DNA from 4 places in the Novosphingobium sp. NFX11 genome. Region 3 is predicted to be linked to each of the others. Evidence: riboswitches for the same ligand, from Rfam matches in the RefSeq annotation. Region 3 holds a riboswitch; each other region holds the start of a gene.
The links. A riboswitch is a leader RNA that binds a small molecule or an ion and turns the genes downstream of it on or off. The one in region 3 is predicted to bind cobalamin.

Region 1 (4,397 bases), 1.5 Mb from region 3:
GTGCTCCGCCACGAAGGGCACTGGCGCATCGAGATCGCCGATTCCGGACCGGGCATCCCTTCCGCCTATTTCGAGGCGATCCTCGACCCGTTCTTCCGCCTCGACGCGGCGCGGGCGCGGGACACCAAGGGCTTCGGCCTCGGCATCCCGACCGCGCACCGGCTGATGGCGCGCTTCGACGGCCAGCTTTCCTTCGCCGCCGCGCCCGAAGGCGGCCTGATCGCGCGCCTGGATGTGCCCCAGCCGCCAATGGGTTGACGAAGATCGTCGTCCCGGACTTGATCCGGGACCGCTGGCAGTCTTTAGATGCGAGCTTGCCGCGGGACGGCCCATCGAAAGGTGGGCTTTTCACGGCCAGCGGTCCCGGATCAAGTCCGGGACGATGAGAGAATATGGAGAGCGACCTGTGAACTGGTGGACCATCGACGAAACCCATGACCCTGCCCGCAAAAGCTGGGTCGACAGCGCCGACGGCCACCACGACTTCCCGGTCCAGAACCTGCCCTTCAGTGTGTTCTCCACCTCAGAAGAGACACCGACGCGGATCGGTGTTGCGATCGGCGACCAGATCCTGGACATCCGTGCACTGGCCACAGCAGGCCTCGTCCCCGCAAACCTCGCCGAAATCTGCAGCGATGCGGACATGGCCCGCCTGCTGGCCATCCCCGCGCAAGACCGCCGCCCCCTGCGCCATGCCCTCTCCGACCTGCTCTGCGACGAAACCCGCCGCCCGGTCATCGAGCCCATGCTGCACCCGGTCGAAGCCTGCATGCTGCACCTGCCGACACGCATCGGCGACTACACCGACTTCTATGTCGGTATCCATCACGCCAACAACATCGGCCGCCAGTTCCGCCCGGACAACCCGCTGCTGCCCAACTACAAGCATGTGCCGATCGGCTACCACGGCCGCGCGTCCTCGATCCGTCCCTCGGGTGTTCCGGTCGTGCGCCCCACCGGCCAGCGCAAGCCGCCCGAGGCCGATGCGCCGATCTTCGCGCCGACTGCAAGGCTCGACTACGAACTGGAGATGGGCGTCTGGATAGGCCGCGGCAACGACCTCGGCGAGCCCGTGCCGATCACCGATGCTGCGCAGCATATCGCCGGTTTCTGCCTGCTCAACGACTGGTCCGCGCGCGATGTGCAGGGGTGGGAATACCAGCCGCTCGGCCCGTTCCTGTCGAAGAACTTCCACTCGACGATTTCGCCATGGGTCGTCACGCCCGAAGCCCTCGCGCCCTTCCGCGCGGCCCAGCCGCCCCGACCGGAAGGCGACCCGCAGCCCCTGCCCTATCTGTCTGACGCGGATGATCAGGCCCACGGCGCGCTGGGCGTCATGCTGCAGGTCCACCTGACCACGCAGGCCATGCGCAAGGCCGGGCTTCCGCCCCATCGCCTCAGCCACGGCCCGGCGACCAACATGTACTGGACGGTGAACCAGATGGTCGCGCACCATGCATCCAACGGCTGCAACCTGACGCCCGGCGACCTGCTCGGCACCGGCACGATTTCCGCTCCCGAGCGGGAGGGTTTCGGCAGCCTCATGGAATTGTCGCAGGGCGGCAAGTCGCCCCTCACCTTGGCCAGTGGCGAGACCCGCACGTTCCTGGAGGACGGCGACGAAATCTCCATCACCGCCACCGCCGCCGCTGAGGGCTTCGTTTCCATCGGTTTCGGAGAATGCCGCGCCCGCATCCTTCCGGCACGCTGAAACCAACACTTGCGCCCACCCCTGCCTCCCGGTATCCGCCGGGAACAAGATCGCGCCGGTGCCCCGCAAGGGGCTTAAAAGGGAAGGCGGTGGGAACGGTTCGCCGTTCGAGATCCGCAGCTGTCCCTGCAACTGTAAGCGGCGAGCGCGATGCACATCGCTTCCCCCTCACCGTGCGGGGAGGCAGCCACTGAGGCCGGACGCTGCGACATGCGAGGCTTCGGGAAGGCCGTGCATCGATGCGTTGACCCGCGAGCCAGGAGACCTGCCGGCGTCTGGTCGCTCTTGCCTTGGTCCAGGGGATGGCTGCGGCACGGTTCACCGTCTGAGCGACGACACGCATGCGGCTTAGGGGCCGCAGCGGAGCAGGTCGCCGGGCGTCTTCGCGCCTGTCCGTCGCCCCTGCCCCGCGCCGGCGCGAAAGCGCCGGTACGCCCCGCCGCGAGAAGTCGCCGGCGCGGGAGTTGAGAGCCTTGAGCAAAGTACCCACCACCGTCATCACCGGCTTCCTCGGCGCCGGCAAGACCACGCTGATCCGCCACCTGCTGCAGAACGCGAAGGGCCGCCGCCTCGCCCTCGTCATCAACGAGTTCGGCGACGTCGGCGTCGACAGCGAACTGGTCAAGGGCTGCAACGACGAGGCCTGCCCCGAGGACGATATCCTCGAACTCGCCAATGGCTGCATCTGCTGCACCGTGGCCGACGACTTCCTGCCGACGATGCAGAAGCTGCTCGACCGCGAGACCCCGCCCGACCACATCATCATCGAGACGTCGGGCCTCGCGCTGCCCAAGCCACTGGTCAAGGCCTTCCAGTGGCCGGACATCCGCACCCGCGCGACGGTGGACGGCGTGATCGCCCTGATCGACGCCGATGCCGTCGCCGCCGGTCGCTTCGCCACGGACGAGGAAGCCCTCGCCGCCGCCCGCGCCGCCGATCCCAACCTCGACCACGACAGCCCGCTCGAGGAACTGTTCGAGGAACAGCTGGGCTGCGCCGACATGGTGGTGCTCAACAAGACCGACCTCGTCGATGCGGACGTGCTGGCCGAAGTCGAGAAGACCGTCGCCGCCGAGACGCGCGCCGGCGTCAAGATCGTGCGCGCGGACCACGGCGCGGTCGACATCGCCGCGCTGCTCGGCATCGTCGCGGCGGCCGAGGACGACCTCGACAGCCGCAAGTCGCACATCGACGGCCTCGACGACGATCACGACCATGACGACTTCGACACCTTCATCCTGAACGGCGGCGAAGTGGCCGATCTCGACGCGCTGCTGGCGGGCATGAAGGAACAGATCGCCGCGCATGACGTGCTGCGCGTGAAGGGCATGGTCGCGCTGGCGGGCAAGCCCAGCCGCCTCGTGCTGCAGGGCGTCGGCCCGCGCATCCAGCACTTCTTCGACCGCGCGTGGAAGCCCGAAGAACCGCGCCGCACGCAGCTGGTGGTGATCGGCCAGAAGGGGCTCGATCAGGCCGCCATCGAAGCCGCGCTGGCAGGCGTGCTGGGTTCGGTCCCGGCGTGATTCCTTCTCTCTCCCTTCGTCATTGCGAGCGGCGCAGCCGCGCGGCAATCCAGAGCCGCGCGAACCGCCCTGGATTGCTTCGCTGCGCTCGCAATGACGAGCGGTTGGGAAGCGGACGGGCGTTGAACGAAGACCTCCGGCTCTACCCCCTCCTTCGTCATTGCGAACCCGCGCAGCGGGTGAAGCAATCCAGGGCGGTTAGCTCTGCCGTCAGCCCGGCGAGCGCCGCCTAATGCACCTGCTTTCCGCCACCCCGGGCACGATCTCCAACGGCGAGGAGGCGATCGACCTCGACCAGCCTCCGGGCGACATCGTCATCCTGACGGTGGCGGACAGCGAACTCGCCTGCTTCGCCAAGGCAGCGGCAGGGCTGCCGGAGGGCGCGCCCAGCGTCCGCCTCGCCAACCTGCTGCAGTTGCGGCACCCGTATTCGGTCGATCTCTACGTCGAGAAGGTGATCGCCCACGCAAAATTCGTGTGCGTGGTGCTGCTCGGCGGCAAGAGCTACTGGCCCTACGGCATCGACGAAATCGCCCTGATCGCCCGCGAGAAGGGCATCGCCTTCGCCGCCATCGCCGACGGGCGCGAGGATGATCCGACGCTGACAGTCGCCTCCACCCTCCCCGCCGAGACGGTCGAGCACCTCCGCGACTATCTGCGGCAGGGCGGCAGCGCGAATGCCCTGTCGTTCCTCCGCACCGCCGCGCGGCTGATCGGCGAGGACTGCGGCCAGCCGGACGACCCGGTGCCGGTGGCCGACGCGGGGCTCTATCTGCAAGGCGTGGACCGGCCGAGCTTGGCCGACTTGCGCGCATCATGGCGCCCCGACGCCTCTGTCGTGCTGCTGGTATTCTACCGCGCGCTGATGATCGCGGGCACGCTCGACGCCGTGGACGCGATGGTCGCCGCATTGCAAATGCGCGGGTTCAACGTCGCCGCCGTCCATGTCCGCGCGCTGCGAGAGCCTTTCGCCATCGACTGGCTCGGCGGCCTGATGGCCGAGATTGCGCCCGACGTGATCGTCAACGCCACCAGCTTCGCCTCCTCTTCCTCGGGAGAACCGCGCGTCGGCGGCGTGCTCGAACGCGCCGACTGCCCGATCCTGCAGGTCGCCTTCGCGGGTGTCGAGGAAGCCGACTGGCAGGCCGCCGCACGCGGCCTAG
Region 2 (4,397 bases), 780 kb from region 3:
CAAGCCCGCGCGCGGCAGCGGCATTGGCAAACCCGGCGCGGCGCATGAGATCGGCGATCAGCGTGTGGTCGCCTGCGACGATGCCCCCGGATTCCCACAGCAGCGCCTGCACCGGCCGCACGCCGGTCGGCGGCTTGGCACGGGCGACGGCAGCCTCCATCCGCCCGGCCAGTTCCTCCCCTTCCGAACGATTGCCCGCCAGCTTCGCCAGCCGCCGCACTTGCGCGAGCGCTTCGGGAAGGTCGGCGGGAAGCGGCTCGAGCACGACCTCCAGCCCCATGTCGCGCAGGGCCTGCGCGGTGGCCGGCGGCGTGTAGCTGCTCGCCACCACGACATCGGGTTCGAGCGCGACGACATCCTCCACCGCGTCCGACACTTCGGCGAACTGCGCGGCGCGGGCGAGATCCATCGAACTGGCCGAGGGATCGTGGCTGTAGTGGGAGATCGCCAACAGTTGCCCCGGCGACGTCACCTCCGCCAGCACCGCGTCGGTGCAGGGGTTGAGCGAAACGATGCGCGGCCGCACCGATCCCTCGACCGGCGGGTCCGACCAGGGTTGGCAGGCGGCGAGCGTCAGGAGCAGCGGGGTAACGGCAAGCCACCCGAAGCCCGCTTGCGCTCGTGCTCCTCGTCATTGCGAGCGCAGCGAAGCAATCCAGGGCCGCGCAAACTGCCCTGGATTGCTTCGCTGCGCTCGCAATGACGAGGGGTCAGGGAACCATTGCAAGGAGGGCGGTCCACGGCCAGCGGTCCCGAAACAAGTCCGGGACGACGCCTGCCGGGAACCGCCCTTTCGCTCACATCTTCACGCGGATGCCGGCATAGGCCGAGCGCCCCGGCGTGCCGTACGTGCGCACCACTTCGTAATGCTCGTCGAACAGGTTCTCGACGCGGCCATAGACCTCGACGTTGTGCGTCACCGCGAAGGCGCCGCGCAGGCCCACGACTACGTTGCCACCAACGTACTGCGTGTTCGCGGTATCGTCGTAGCGCCCGCCGCCGACGCGCAGGTCCGCGCCGAGCTTCAGACCGACCGCCCAGGCCTTGTCGATGCTGGCGTAGAGATTGCTCTTCGGACGACGCGCCAGCTGCGCGCCGGTGTCCTCGTTGACGGCGTCTAGGTAGGTATAGGCGAGGTTCACATCGAAGCCCTGCCAGTCGGTCACCTGCATCCCCAGTTCCACACCCTGCGCCCGCGAGCGGCCGACGTTGTAGTAGTTCCAGTTCGCGAGATCATAGTCGATCAGGTTCTTCGTCTTGCGATCGAAGTAGGTCAGCGTGAAGCGGCCGGTCCCTTCGGCGAAGGGCTGCTCCAGGCCCACATCCCAGCTTTTCGACGTCTCGGGATCGAGCGCGCGGAAGCCCGCGTTGGTGTAGAGCTGGTAGAGCGAGGGCGCCTTGAAACCCTCGCCGTAGCTGGCCCGCAGGACCGGGGCGCTGTCGCCGCCGCCGATCACCCAGGCGCCGTTGGCGGCGAAGGTCGTGCGGTCGCCGAAGTCCGAGTTGTCGTCGTAGCGCAGGCCGCCGTTCAGCGTCAGGCCGGCGAACGGACGCAGCGTCAGGTTGCCGAACAGGCTGTCGATGGTGGTCGAATCCTTCGAGCCATAGTTGTCGTCGAACTTCTGCTTCTCGGTCTCGCCGCCGACCAGCACGCTGGCCTGCTCGATGGGCGCGAAGCTGACCTGGCCCTCGAAGCGCTCGGTGCGGCCGTTGGTGGTGTAGGGGCCGAACACCGCGTCATCGGAGATGCGGCGCGTGTCGTTGATGCCATAGCCGACACGTGCGTTCAGCCTTCCGTCGAGGCCCGCATAGCGCAAGTTCGCATAGCCCAGCGTATCGCGCTTCATCCCGACGTTGAGGGCATCGGCGCCGGTGTTGTCGTAATCGTAGTTCGCCTTGGTGTAGAACCCGCCCGCATCGGCCGAGAGGCCCGGCGCGAACTCGATCGAGGCGCGGGCATTGGCGCTCTTGCTCTCGAAGCCGTCCTTCTCTGTGCCGCCGCGGCGCTCGTTGAAGGCAGAGAAACCGTCGCCCTTGAGCCAGTTGCCGCCCAGCGTCAGCCCGACCGGGCCGACGAGACCCGCCGCCGAGACACTCGCCTGCTTGCGGTCGCGCCAGCCATACTCGGCCTGGCCGCGCGCGGTCCACTGTTCGGTCGGGCGGGCGGTGATGAAGTTGATGACGCCGCCCACCGCGCGGCTGCCCCACAGCACTCCCGAGGAACCGCGCACGACCTCGACACGGTCGAACTGGCCGATCGGCAGCGCGCCGAAGTCGAAGCCGCCGCCGACGTCGCCGGGATCGTTGATGCGCACGCCGTCGATCAGCACCAGCGACTGCGCGTTCTCGGCACCGCGCACGAAAACGCTCGCGGGCTGGCCGAAACCGCCCGACTGCACGGTCGAGATGCCGGGGATGCGGGCAAGCACGTCAGTGGCGGTGGTCGCCTGCGTGCGCTCGATCTGGTCGCGGGTGACGACGCTGACGGACTGGCCGACCTGGCTAAGGGGCGTCGGGGTGCGCGTGGCCGTGACCGTGATGTCCGTGCGCGGATGCGTGTCGAGCAGCAGCGGCTCGTCATCCTGTGCCAGCGCAGGCGTACTCACCGCAAGCGCGGTGCCGAGCAGAAACAGATACTTCATATGTCCTCCGAACCTTTGAACGTGCTTGTGCCGTTCACGGCGGAGGCATGCGCGCCTTCCTCATGGCGCGTCACACTCGCTGCATCCGGAAGAACCCCGTCCGGCTGCGGAACGACCGTCTCGGGCAGGTCTCCTGGCTCCCGGATCGTCAGTCGCGCCATCCGCCTTCCCGGCCCTCATACGGGCCAGTGGCATGGTGGAGGCGGCCTCCCCGGTCACAGTTGCGGGGGCAGCGCCGGTATTCGCACCCGGCTTCCCTCTTAGGCCCTTGCGGGCAACCCATGACGTAACCGCGCGGATAGTGCGGCATACAGGGGTTGGCAAGCATTCGTCGTCCCGGACTCGATCCGGGACCGGTGGCTGTCTTTAGACGCGAGCCATGGGCAAGGCGCCACGCCGCAAGGACGGCCGTTCACGGCCAACGGTCCCGGATCAAGTCCGGGACGACGGGGTGCAGCCAAATCTTAAGCCCTTAAGCGTACAGAGCGTGGCTGTACCGCAACGGGACGGCCCGGAATGCCCGGATGCGCGCGCACCGGGCACAGGCTAGGCCGGTGCTGCCGAATTGCGGCCGAAAGGAACCGAGTGAGCCCTGCCCCTTCCATTCCCGGACCAGACGCCGCCCCGGCGCCGGTGATGGATTCGCAAGGCGCTCCGTTCGAACGCCCGCGCGATTTCGTCGGCCGCTACCCGCGCCGTGCCCGCTCTATCGGGCACCGCCCGGTCGTCCTGCGCCGCCGCTGGACTTTCGCCGTGACCGCACTCGCCGCCGTCGCCCTTCCCGCCTTCGCCGCGCCGGAAGGCTGGGACAGCTTCGCCATCGCCGACGCCGCCCCGCAAGGCGCCGAAGCACTGCCCATGCCGTTCGAGCAGGCGGGCGCTAGTTTCCCCGGCTCGGCCTTCTATTACCTCGAAGCCGAGAAGGCCCCGCTGCAGGTCGGCGAAGGCATCCGCTCCGACGCCGACGACAGTGTCTCCGGCCCGCTGGCTACCGCGCGGCCGATCTACATCGACAACTCCGGCGTCGACCGCACCCGCGCGCTGCAGTGCATGACCGCCGCGATCTACTACGAAGCCGCGAGCGAGCCCGACGCGGGCCAGCGCGCGGTGGCGCAAGTCGTGCTCAACCGCATGGCCCACCCGGCTTATCCCAAGACCGTCTGCGGCGTCGTCTACGAGGGGTCGGAACGTTCGACCGGCTGCCAGTTCTCGTTCACCTGCGACGGCTCGCTCGCCCGCCGCCCGCAGCGCATGTTCTGGGACCGCGCCGAAAACGTCGCGCGCCAGGCGCTGGCAGGCTACGTCTACACGCCGATCGGCCTCGCCACGCATTATCATACCGTCCAGGTGAACCCCTACTGGGCGCCGAGCCTGCAGTACCTTTCCACCATCGGCGCGCACCGCTTCTACGCGCTGCGCGGCGAGGCGGGCAGCGCGGCGACGTTCCGCTTCGCCTACCTCGGCGGCGAGCCGATGGCCGCTCCGCATCGCCATGACGACAGCGCCGATGCCGCCGCTGCAGCAGCGGCACTCGACCCGCTCGCCGTCCAGCGCGCATTCGGCACGGCCCAGCCCGTGAAGGCAGAGCCGGTCGCGCAGGCAACCAGCCCGACCATGCCCATCCAGCCCAGCCCCGCCTATTCCAGCGAAGTGCAGCAGCGCGGCGGGGATTCGCTCTATACCGCCCGGAATATGCCGGGTTCGCAGGGCATCAAGGCCGAGTACGCAAACTCCGGCCGCTGGATCACCCAGCCC
Region 3 (4,397 bases):
GTTCCTCGACATGACGACGGCGATCTGGCTCTCGCCGATCATCGTCGGCCTGTTCCTCTCGCCATGGCTCATCAGCCTGTCGTCTAGCGAGAACCTCGGCGACAAGGCGGACGCAGCCAAGGTTTTCCGCGTGCCCGAACCCGGCATCGTCGAGGCCAGCGAAGATCCGCGCAAGGAGGCCGCGATCCTCACCGAAGGTCAGTCGCTGGTCGAAGCCTGAACGAAAAACCGCGCCGCCGCTTCGGGAGCGGACGGGAAGTAGCCATGCATGTAGCTCGCCGTGAGCGAGCCGACGCGATAGAGCGCTTCCCCGTCCCGCCCGTCCGGCGTGCTGGCGCGAGCCTCCGGGACGAGCCCGGTTTCCAGCCGCGAATAATGAAACGTGTGCCCGCGCAAGGTCCCTCCCGGCAGCGCGATGTGCTGCATGCCGAGGGCGGCGAAACGCCGCTGCATCGCGGCGTGCCCCTCCAGCAATCCGAGCAGATCGGCCCGATACCCCTCTACGTCCGTCAGCGATGCACAGGCGTAGAGCATGCCCCCGCACTCGGCGAGAATCGGCCTGTCCGCCGCATGATGTGCCCGGATCGCTTCCAGCATCGGCGCATTGGCGGCAAGCGTCTGCAGATGCAGTTCCGGATAACCTCCGGGGAGCCAGATCGCCTCGCAATCGGGCAATCGCGCGTCATGAAGCGGTGAGAAGAAGGCGAGCTGCGCGCCTGCCCGTTCCAGCCATCGCAAGTTGGCGTGGTAGATGAAGGCGAAAGCCTCGTCCCGCGCGATGGCGATGCGCAGACCCCCAGATTGGGGCTTTCCTCCGGGACCTCGGGCGCCGGGAAGCTCACCGGCGGCGGCAGGTCCAGCACGGCATCAGGCAGCAGGCTCGCCGCCCGATCCAGTCGCGCGTCGAGATCCGCGACCTCGGCTGCCTGCACCAGCCCGAGGTGCCGCTCGGGCAGCGTCACTCCGGCCTCGCGCGGGAAAGTGCCGAGCCACTTCACCGACGGAGGCACGCCCTGCTCCAGCAATTCCGCGTGCCGCGCGCTGCCGACGCGGTTGGCGATCACCGCATGGACCTCCAGCCCCGGCCGATACGTCGCAAGACCGTGGACCACCGCCCCGAAAGTCTGCGCCATCGCCGATCCATCGACCACCGCAAGCACCGGAAGGCCGAAGCGCCCGGCGAGGTCGGCGGCGCTGGGATCGCCGTCGAACAGGCCCATCGCGCCTTCGACGAGGATCAGCTCGGCCTCGTGCGCCGCTTCGTGGAGAAGGGCGCGACACTGCGCTTCTCCGCACATGAAAAGGTCGAGTTGATGGACCGGCGCGCCACTCGCGACTTCGAGCACCATGGGGTCGAGGAAGTCCGGCCCAACCTTGAAAACGCGCACTTTTCTGCCCGCTTTGAGGTGCCTTCGGGCCAATGCCGCGGTCACCAGCGTCTTGCCCTGACCCGAGGACGGAGCGCTTATCAGGTAGGCCGGGCAGGCCGGGGCATCGTCTTGGCGCGGAGTGTCCATCGCCTCCGCACCTATGGTTTCCCGCAGGTTGGCGCAAGCATTGGCCTCTTGCGCGGCAGCCCGGCGCACGATACTTGCCGCGCCGCGACAGGTTCCCCGCGAGGGGATTGAAAGGGAACGCGGGTGAAATACCCGGGCTGCCCCTGCAACTGTAAGCGGAGAGCCGTTCGGCCACATGCCATTGGGGATGCAAGTCCCTGAGAAGGCGGCCGAAATGGGCGAAGACCCGTGAGCCAGGAGACCTGCCCGTCGCCGTCGTTCTTCGACCGGACAGGGTGTGCCGGACGAACGGGGAAGTCATTCCTCGCGCAACGACAGCCATCGTTCCGGCGGCCTGAGGGGGCTTGCGGGAGGTGTCGCGCTGTCTGTCCGCGCCCACTGCCCATGATCCTTCACCAGCCGGCGGAGCACCGCCGTTTGCATGAAGGAATACCAGTGAAACAGTACCTTGCCACGACCGCAGCCACCATCACGCTGCTCGTTTCGGCCTCTCCGGCGCTTGCGGACACAGCGGCACCCAACGATACCACAACGGCACCTGGCGACACCGAGAGTACACCAGGCGCGGCCGACAACATCCTCGTCAGCGCGCTTCGCACCCCCGTCGCGATCGAGCGCGTCTCCGCCACCGTGACCGTGCTGGGCGAGCCCGCGATCGTCGCCCTGCAGCCCATCGCCCTGACCGATGCCCTGCTGCGTACCCCCGGCGTCTCGATGTCGCGCAACGGCGGATACGGCACCACCACTTCTCTGCGCATCCGCGGCGCCGATGCGGGCGAGACCGTGATGGTGATCGACGGCATGCGCTTGTCCGATCCCTCGGCGACGGCGGGCGGCTACGGCTTCTCCAACCTGCTGCTCGACGACGTCGACCGCATCGAGATCCTGCGCGGGCCGCAGTCGATCCTGTGGGGCAGCGACGCGACCGGCGGTGTCGTCAACGTGCGCATCCGCCGCCCGACCGAGCCGCTCGAAGGCAGCTTCGCCGTTGAGGCGGGAACCCATGACACCGTCTCCGCCCGCGCGGGCGTGGGCGGCACCTCGGACCTCATCGACTGGCGCCTCTCCGCCTCGCGCTTCACCACCGACGGTATCTCCGCCCGCGCGAACGGGACCGAGGCCGACGGTTTCCAGCGCAGCGCCGCCAGCGGCACCGTCACGGTGCGCGTCGCCCCCGGCGTCAGCCTCGACCTGCGTGGCTACTGGGCCGACGGGAAGAACGATTTCGACGGCACTTCGGGCGACACCCTCGCTTATGGCACCACGAAGGAATGGTCGGGTTACGCCGGCCTCAACTTCGCGCTGCTGGACGGCAAGCTCGTCAACCGCGTCGCGGTGCTGCAGAACGTCACCGACCGGGAGAACTTCGACCCCACCCGCTCGATCCGCGCGATCACCTTCGACGCGCACGGCCGCCTGCGCCGCTACGAGTACCAGGGCACCTACACCTTCAGCGACGCGATCCAGGCCGTGTTCGGCGCCGAGCGCGAGGAGCAGCGGATGACCACCGCCTCGCCGACGAACTCCGCCACGCCCTATACGCTGACGCCCTACGCGGTGGACATGGACAGCCTCTACGCCGAACTGCGCGTGAGCCCGGTCAAGGGCCTCACCCTCGACGGCGGCGCGCGCTACGATCACCAGTCGCGCTTCGGCGGGCAGACCGTGTGGAGCGCGGGCGCGGCCTATACCCCCAACGAAGGCGCCACGGTGCTGCGCGCCAGCTATGACGAGGGTTTCAAGGCCCCCTCGCTCTACCAGATGTACAGCGCCTACGGCACCGCCGACCTCGCCCCGCAGAAGGCCAAGGGCTGGGAAGTGGGTGCCGAGCAGAACTTCGGCGAGGCGCTGCGCCTCACCGCCACGTGGTTCCAGCGCGACACCGACAACCTGATCGACTTCGCCTACTGCCCGACGGCTAGCGATTCAGGCGGCACGCTCCCCACCGCCTGCTACATCCCCGGCACCACGACCACGCGCTTCGGCTACTACGCCAACGTCAAGACGGCCAAGGCCAGCGGCCTGGAACTCGCCGCGTCTGCGAAGCTGGGCGTGCTGTTTGCCGAGGGCAACTACAGCTGGACCCGCGCCGAGGACCGCACCGAAGGCGCCTCGACTTATGGCCGCCAGCTGCAGCGCGTACCGCGCCACATGGCCAATGCCGAAGCGGGCATCGACCTGCCGCAAGGGCTTCGCGCCAGCGTCGCGGCGCGCTACTCGGGCGAGACCTTCAACGCCGCCACCGGCACCGCGAAGCTGGACGACTACTGGCTGATCGACTTTCGCGCGCAAGTGCGGATCAAGGAGAACCTGATGCTGCAAGGCCGCGTCGAGAACCTGACCGACAAGGACTACCAGACGGCGGCGGGTTACTCCGCGCTGGGACGGACGGTCTACGTCGGCGTGCGCAGCCGGTTCTGATGACAAGGAAGGCCCACCCCCGCCCCCTCCAGCAAGCGGGAGGAGACTTGCCCAAGACTTGGGAGCCCGCTGCCTGAAGCGGAACCGTCCTTGATAGTACCGTCGTCATTCCCGCGAAGGCGGGAACCCATCTCCCGACTTCGCCTGTTGCACCCGCATCAGTTGGGTCCCCGCCTTCGCGGGGATGACAAACTAGCTTTCAACCGCAGCAGGGCGGGCCTGCCCTCAAGAGAAACACCCCCATGCTGACCCCCGTACCTCCCGGCCCTTCGGTGGTCGTCTGCAACACCTGCCGCCACACCGCCGACGCCCGCGAGGACGAGACCGGCCAGCGGGGCGGCGCCCTGCTCGAAGCGGCGATGCGCAGCGTTCAGGCCACCGACCCGGACCTGCAGGGCGTCCAGATCCAGGCCATGCCCTGCCTCTTCGCCTGCAGCCGCCACTGCACCGTCCACGTCC
Region 4 (4,397 bases), 720 kb from region 3:
GGCGGCGATCGCGCTCATGCGAGGCGTCTGCGTGACTTCCTCCACGATTGCGCGGGCAGTGCCGCGTGCGAGGAGATCGACCGTATTCGCGAAGCGCTGGCCTTGTTGGACGGCGTCGGCATCGACGGTGCCATACCGCTCGACCGTGTGCGTATCGATGCGATGCTCGAATGCGGCGCGGCGATGAGCGCCGTGCTTGAGATCATCGGCCCGGACATGCCCTTCATGCTGTCGCGCGGCAGTCACGACACCTGCCTTGCGACCGTGGTGCCGCCGGGCGGCTCCGAGGAGGCCATTGCTGAGGGCTCGACGCTTGCGCTGGCGATGCTGGCCGGGCACGTCGCTGCGGTGCTGGCGAAGGGCGAGCGCGCGCCGCATGCCGCTGATGTCCAGTTGGCCTCGACTTCCATCCGCCTTCACTGACAGCCTGAACCGGCAGCCGGGCTGACAGGTTTCCCCGAACTGTCCCGTCAGAAGCCCGGCCGGGAGGGGATGACGACGGGTGCGCCGTCCACTTTGGTGGTGACATAGGCATTGACGACCGAAGGGCCACACCGCGATGCTCGCACGGGCCAACCAGAGCCAGTAGAGCGTCCTCTCGCTGCTGCACTAATAACGCAATGTTATGTAGAGCCTTCCTGTCCCGGAAGATCTCGAAAAGGCCGTGGTTCCTCATGGTCCGGGCTTTCTTGCGTTGAAAAAGATCCACTCTCGGTCCCTCCCGCTTGCGGGAGGGACCGAGGGTTGGTCGTTTGCGACCTAGTCGCAGCGGGGTGGGTTGGCCGTTGCCCGCATCTCTACCGAGTCCAGCCCGCCCCAGCGGAACACGGCCCAGCTCAGTAACCAGCACACCACGAACAGGCCGATGATCAGGAATCCCAGCGTGTTGAACTGCTCCGAAAGCGAGGCCGCCCCGGACCATACGCCGCCCTCCAGCCCGAATTTCTCCGACAGCAGCGCGGCGGTCTGGATCGAGCCGATCACCAGCGCCACCATGGCGGAGATGGCCGTGATGACGATGTTGTAGTAGAGCTTGCGGATCGGCTTGACGAAGGCCCACTCGTAGGCCCCCAGCATGATGACGCCGTCGGCGGTATCGACCAGCGCCATGCCAACTGCGAACAGCGCCGGGAATACAAGTACCGAGCCCAACGAAATCCCGTCTGCCGCATGGGCGCCGGACAGACCGAGGATGGCGACTTCGGTGGCGGTGTCGAAACCGAGGCCGAACAGGAAACCGAGCGGCGCCATGTGCCAGGCATGGCGCACCAGCCGGAACACGGGGCGCAGGATCTGCGCGATCAGCCCGCGCCCGGCGAGCAGCATGTCAAGGTCTTCCTCGGCATAGGTCCCGCCGCGCCGTACTTCGACGAAGCGCTGCCAGACCCCGCGCAGGATCGCGAGGTTCATGATCGCGATCAGGAACAGGAAGGTCGCCGAAATGATCGTGGCGATCACCCCGCCCGAGCGGCCGAACGCCTCGAAATCATCGAGAGTGCCTGCTGCCAGCGCGATGGTAGTCGCGGCGATCAGGACAATGGCGGAATGGCCGAGCGCGAACCACAGGCCCACGGTGATCGGGCGCTGGCCCTCCTGCATCAGCTTGCGAGTGACGTTGTCGATGGCGGCGATGTGGTCGGCGTCGACGGCGTGGCGCAGGCCGAGGCTCCAGGCGAGGAGGGCGGTGCCCAGCATCACCGGGCTGGCGTGGAACAGGCTGAAGGCCCAGCCCCAAACGAGGAGGTTGGCGGCGACAAGTACGGAAAAGAGCACAGTTATCCGGCTCTTTAGAGGGGTTTTCGCAGGCGACATCGGCGTCATGATCCGTCTTCGCGTCGGCGACCTGACGGGGACTGCCGCGCCGTCGGCGCGGTCGGCACGGGAGGCCCCGGACGGACGCGGCAGCGCCCGGCGTCCCTCGCGCCGATGCGGCCCCCGCCGCACGTTGCGTCGCTCAGACGGACAGTTCCGTGCCGCGGCCATCCCCTGGACCAAGGCAAGAGCGACCGGACGCAGGCAGGTCTCCTGGCTCGCGGGTCATCGCTTGATGCATGGCCTTCCCGTGGCCTCGCATGTCGCAGCGTCCGGCCCAGTGGCTGCCGGTGTCCACCTTCGGGGCACCGGCCTATGCATCGCGCTCGCCACTTACAGTTGCAGGGACAGCCCCGGATTTGGATGAGAACATCCTCACCGCGTTCCCTTTTAAGCCCCTTGCGGGGCACCGGCGCGATCTTTGTCGAAAGGCTCGGGATGAGCGCTTCGACGCGGCTTTCCTAATCGCGCGGCCGTCCCGCCGCAAGAGGCGCGCGCTATTCGGCGATGTTCATGGCGTAAATGCGCCGGGCGAAGCGCCAGCGCGCGCCATGGCGGACGAGTTCGTCGTCGTAGCGGGCGGCGAATTTCATCACCTTGCCTTCGATCCGGGCGATTTCGCGCACGTGGCAGCGGCCCTTGGCAGTGTCGCCCGAAACCTGGATCGCGCCGGGCATGGCGAAAAAGACCATCGCCTCCATCGTGGCGAACAGATCGTCCCAGGTGCGGGAGAGGGCCTCGTGGCCCCGGACTTCGGCGTGGCTGGTGATCCACTCGGCATCGGGCGCCCAGCAATCGAGCCACTGCGCCTTGTCGATCCGCGATGCGGCGTCGGCGTACGTCTCCATCAGTTCGCGGATGGCGGCGCGGTCCTCGGCGGGGCCGGTGAATTGCATGAGGCTCTCCCTTTTGCGGGGAGGGTGTGGTGATGCGGGAGGCGAAGCAAGGGGAGGGGCATCGCGGTGGCAATGGATGCGTTTGGGCTCGGGGCTTCGACAAGCTCAGCCTGAGCGGGTTTGGAGGTTTGCGCTACTGCCGCTCACCCTGAGCTTGTCGAAGCCCCAGCAGTCAGTCGCACCTCCTCAATCCATCACCGACACCGAAATCCACCGGTTCCTCGGGTCATGCGGGTCGGTGGGGATTAGCGCTTCGTGGTCGGCCGCGCCCTCGATGCGGTGGAAGCGGTCTTCGGCGATGCCGTCGTGCATTCCCTGCCGCTGGCACTAGTGGTGGAGCCCAGCACTTCGCGCGCTCGCCGCGCTGCTGTGCCTGGTCCCCTCGATCTCCGAATGCCTGCGGCGCAGCCGATCGAAGTGATCGACGAGATCGGCTGCGCCGGCCGGCCCCATGATGCGATGGGCCTTTCCGCCCCCGTTGAAGAAAGCGCCTCCGAAGAAAGTTGGGTCGCATGAATATCGACCAGATGTCCTTTTCCGCCCGCAGCGCTAACGAGGGCAACGTGGCCGACCGGGTTCGCCGCCTCCTGCCGATGGTTAAGCGGTAAGCCTGGTACGTCCACGGCATCGGGCCGCCCGGAGAGGATCTAGCGCAGTTGGGCCTGGCGGCCCTCACCGAATGCGTGCAGATGCGCGACCTTCAGACTGAGGACGGCTTCGCCGCCTACGCCAAGATGCGGGTGAGGGGGCGATGTTGGACCTCGTGCGCCGCGCCGGGCACGCGCGGGACGTCCGAGCGACGCCGCATGCTGGCCGACAAAGAGACGCAGCTCCGGGGCTGGCTCGGCCGCGATCCGAGGCCCGACGAACTGGCACAGGCGATGGGCATTGGCGAGTGCGAATTGGTTTCGCTGCAGGACGCCGCCCGCCCGATGCGCTTCGAGCCGATTGACAAGGTCTATTCCGATCAGTCGATGACCTGCGCCACGGAAACGCCTGACAGCTTCGCGATGCTGGTCGATGTCGAGATGTGCGGCGCGGTCATCGCGGCGATCACCGACCTGCCGGATCGGCTCAAGCTGATCGTGCAGCTCTACTTCGTCGAGGAACTGAACCTCGCTGAGATCGCCGAGGTCTTGCAAGTTTCGATCCCGCGTGTGCACCAGCTGAAAGCGCAGGCGATCGACAAGCTGGGAGAGAGCCTGAAAGGCGTCGCCGAAGTCCTCTGACCGGCACAATCCGGGGATTCATGCGAGGGCGGCGAAATTAATCACACCCACAACCCCTTGGGGCTGCACTTTTTCCTTGCCCCCACATATTCCTGTGGGAAGATGATTCACGCACTCGATTTGCGCGCGATCTTGCCTATCTCTGGCCTTTCCGCCCAAGCGTGAAAGCGTTGTGGGTGAACGCAATTTCAGACGATCCACCGGAGCCGCCCATGTCCCTTCTCGAAGCCCGCAAGACCTACAAGCCCTTCGAATATCCCTGGGCTTACGACTACTGGAAGATCCAGCAGCAGGTCCACTGGCTGCCCGAGGAAGTGCCTCTGGGCGAGGACTGCCGCGACTGGGTGCAGAACATCTCGGAGCATGAGCGCAACCTGCTCACCCAGATCTTCCGCTTCTTCACGCAGGCCGACGTGGAAGTGCAGGACTGCTACCACGAGAAGTACGCGCGCGTCTTCAA

Region 1: another riboswitch for cobalamin. It lies ahead of cobW (cobalamin biosynthesis protein CobW); the one in region 3 lies ahead of KZO24_RS16115 (TonB-dependent receptor plug domain-containing protein).
Region 2: another riboswitch for cobalamin. It lies ahead of KZO24_RS02275 (TonB-dependent receptor domain-containing protein); the one in region 3 lies ahead of KZO24_RS16115 (TonB-dependent receptor plug domain-containing protein).
Region 4: another riboswitch for cobalamin. It lies ahead of KZO24_RS12400 (HoxN/HupN/NixA family nickel/cobalt transporter); the one in region 3 lies ahead of KZO24_RS16115 (TonB-dependent receptor plug domain-containing protein).

The regions. Positions count from the first base shown of each region.
Region 1 is NZ_CP080384.1:1,653,988-1,658,384, forward strand. It holds gene KZO24_RS08460 (sensor histidine kinase) at 1-258, shown strand, start outside; gene fahA (fumarylacetoacetase) at 407-1,711, shown strand; cobalamin riboswitch at 1,751-1,998, shown strand; gene cobW (cobalamin biosynthesis protein CobW) at 2,185-3,234, shown strand; gene cobN (cobaltochelatase subunit CobN) at 3,467-4,397, shown strand, end outside.
Region 2 is NZ_CP080384.1:455,254-459,650, reverse strand. It holds partial or broken gene KZO24_RS02280 (helical backbone metal receptor) at 1-472, opposite strand, end outside; gene KZO24_RS02275 (TonB-dependent receptor domain-containing protein) at 798-2,642, opposite strand; cobalamin riboswitch at 2,749-2,940, opposite strand; gene KZO24_RS02270 (cell wall hydrolase) at 3,228-4,397, shown strand, end outside.
Region 3 is NZ_CP080384.1:3,131,561-3,135,957, reverse strand. It holds gene mdoH (glucans biosynthesis glucosyltransferase MdoH) at 1-220, shown strand, start outside; gene KZO24_RS16125 (hypothetical protein) at 199-738, opposite strand; partial or broken gene KZO24_RS16120 (nucleotide-binding protein) at 999-1,517, opposite strand; cobalamin riboswitch at 1,590-1,781, shown strand; gene KZO24_RS16115 (TonB-dependent receptor plug domain-containing protein) at 1,953-3,938, shown strand; gene KZO24_RS16110 (DUF1636 domain-containing protein) at 4,181-4,397, shown strand, end outside.
Region 4 is NZ_CP080384.1:2,416,126-2,420,522, reverse strand. It holds gene KZO24_RS12405 (hypothetical protein) at 1-423, shown strand, start outside; gene KZO24_RS12400 (HoxN/HupN/NixA family nickel/cobalt transporter) at 760-1,812, opposite strand; cobalamin riboswitch at 1,999-2,241, opposite strand; gene KZO24_RS12395 (nuclear transport factor 2 family protein) at 2,310-2,708, opposite strand; gene KZO24_RS12390 (hypothetical protein) at 2,964-3,224, shown strand; gene KZO24_RS12385 (sigma-70 family RNA polymerase sigma factor) at 3,365-3,937, shown strand; gene KZO24_RS12380 (ribonucleotide-diphosphate reductase subunit beta) at 4,150-4,397, shown strand, end outside.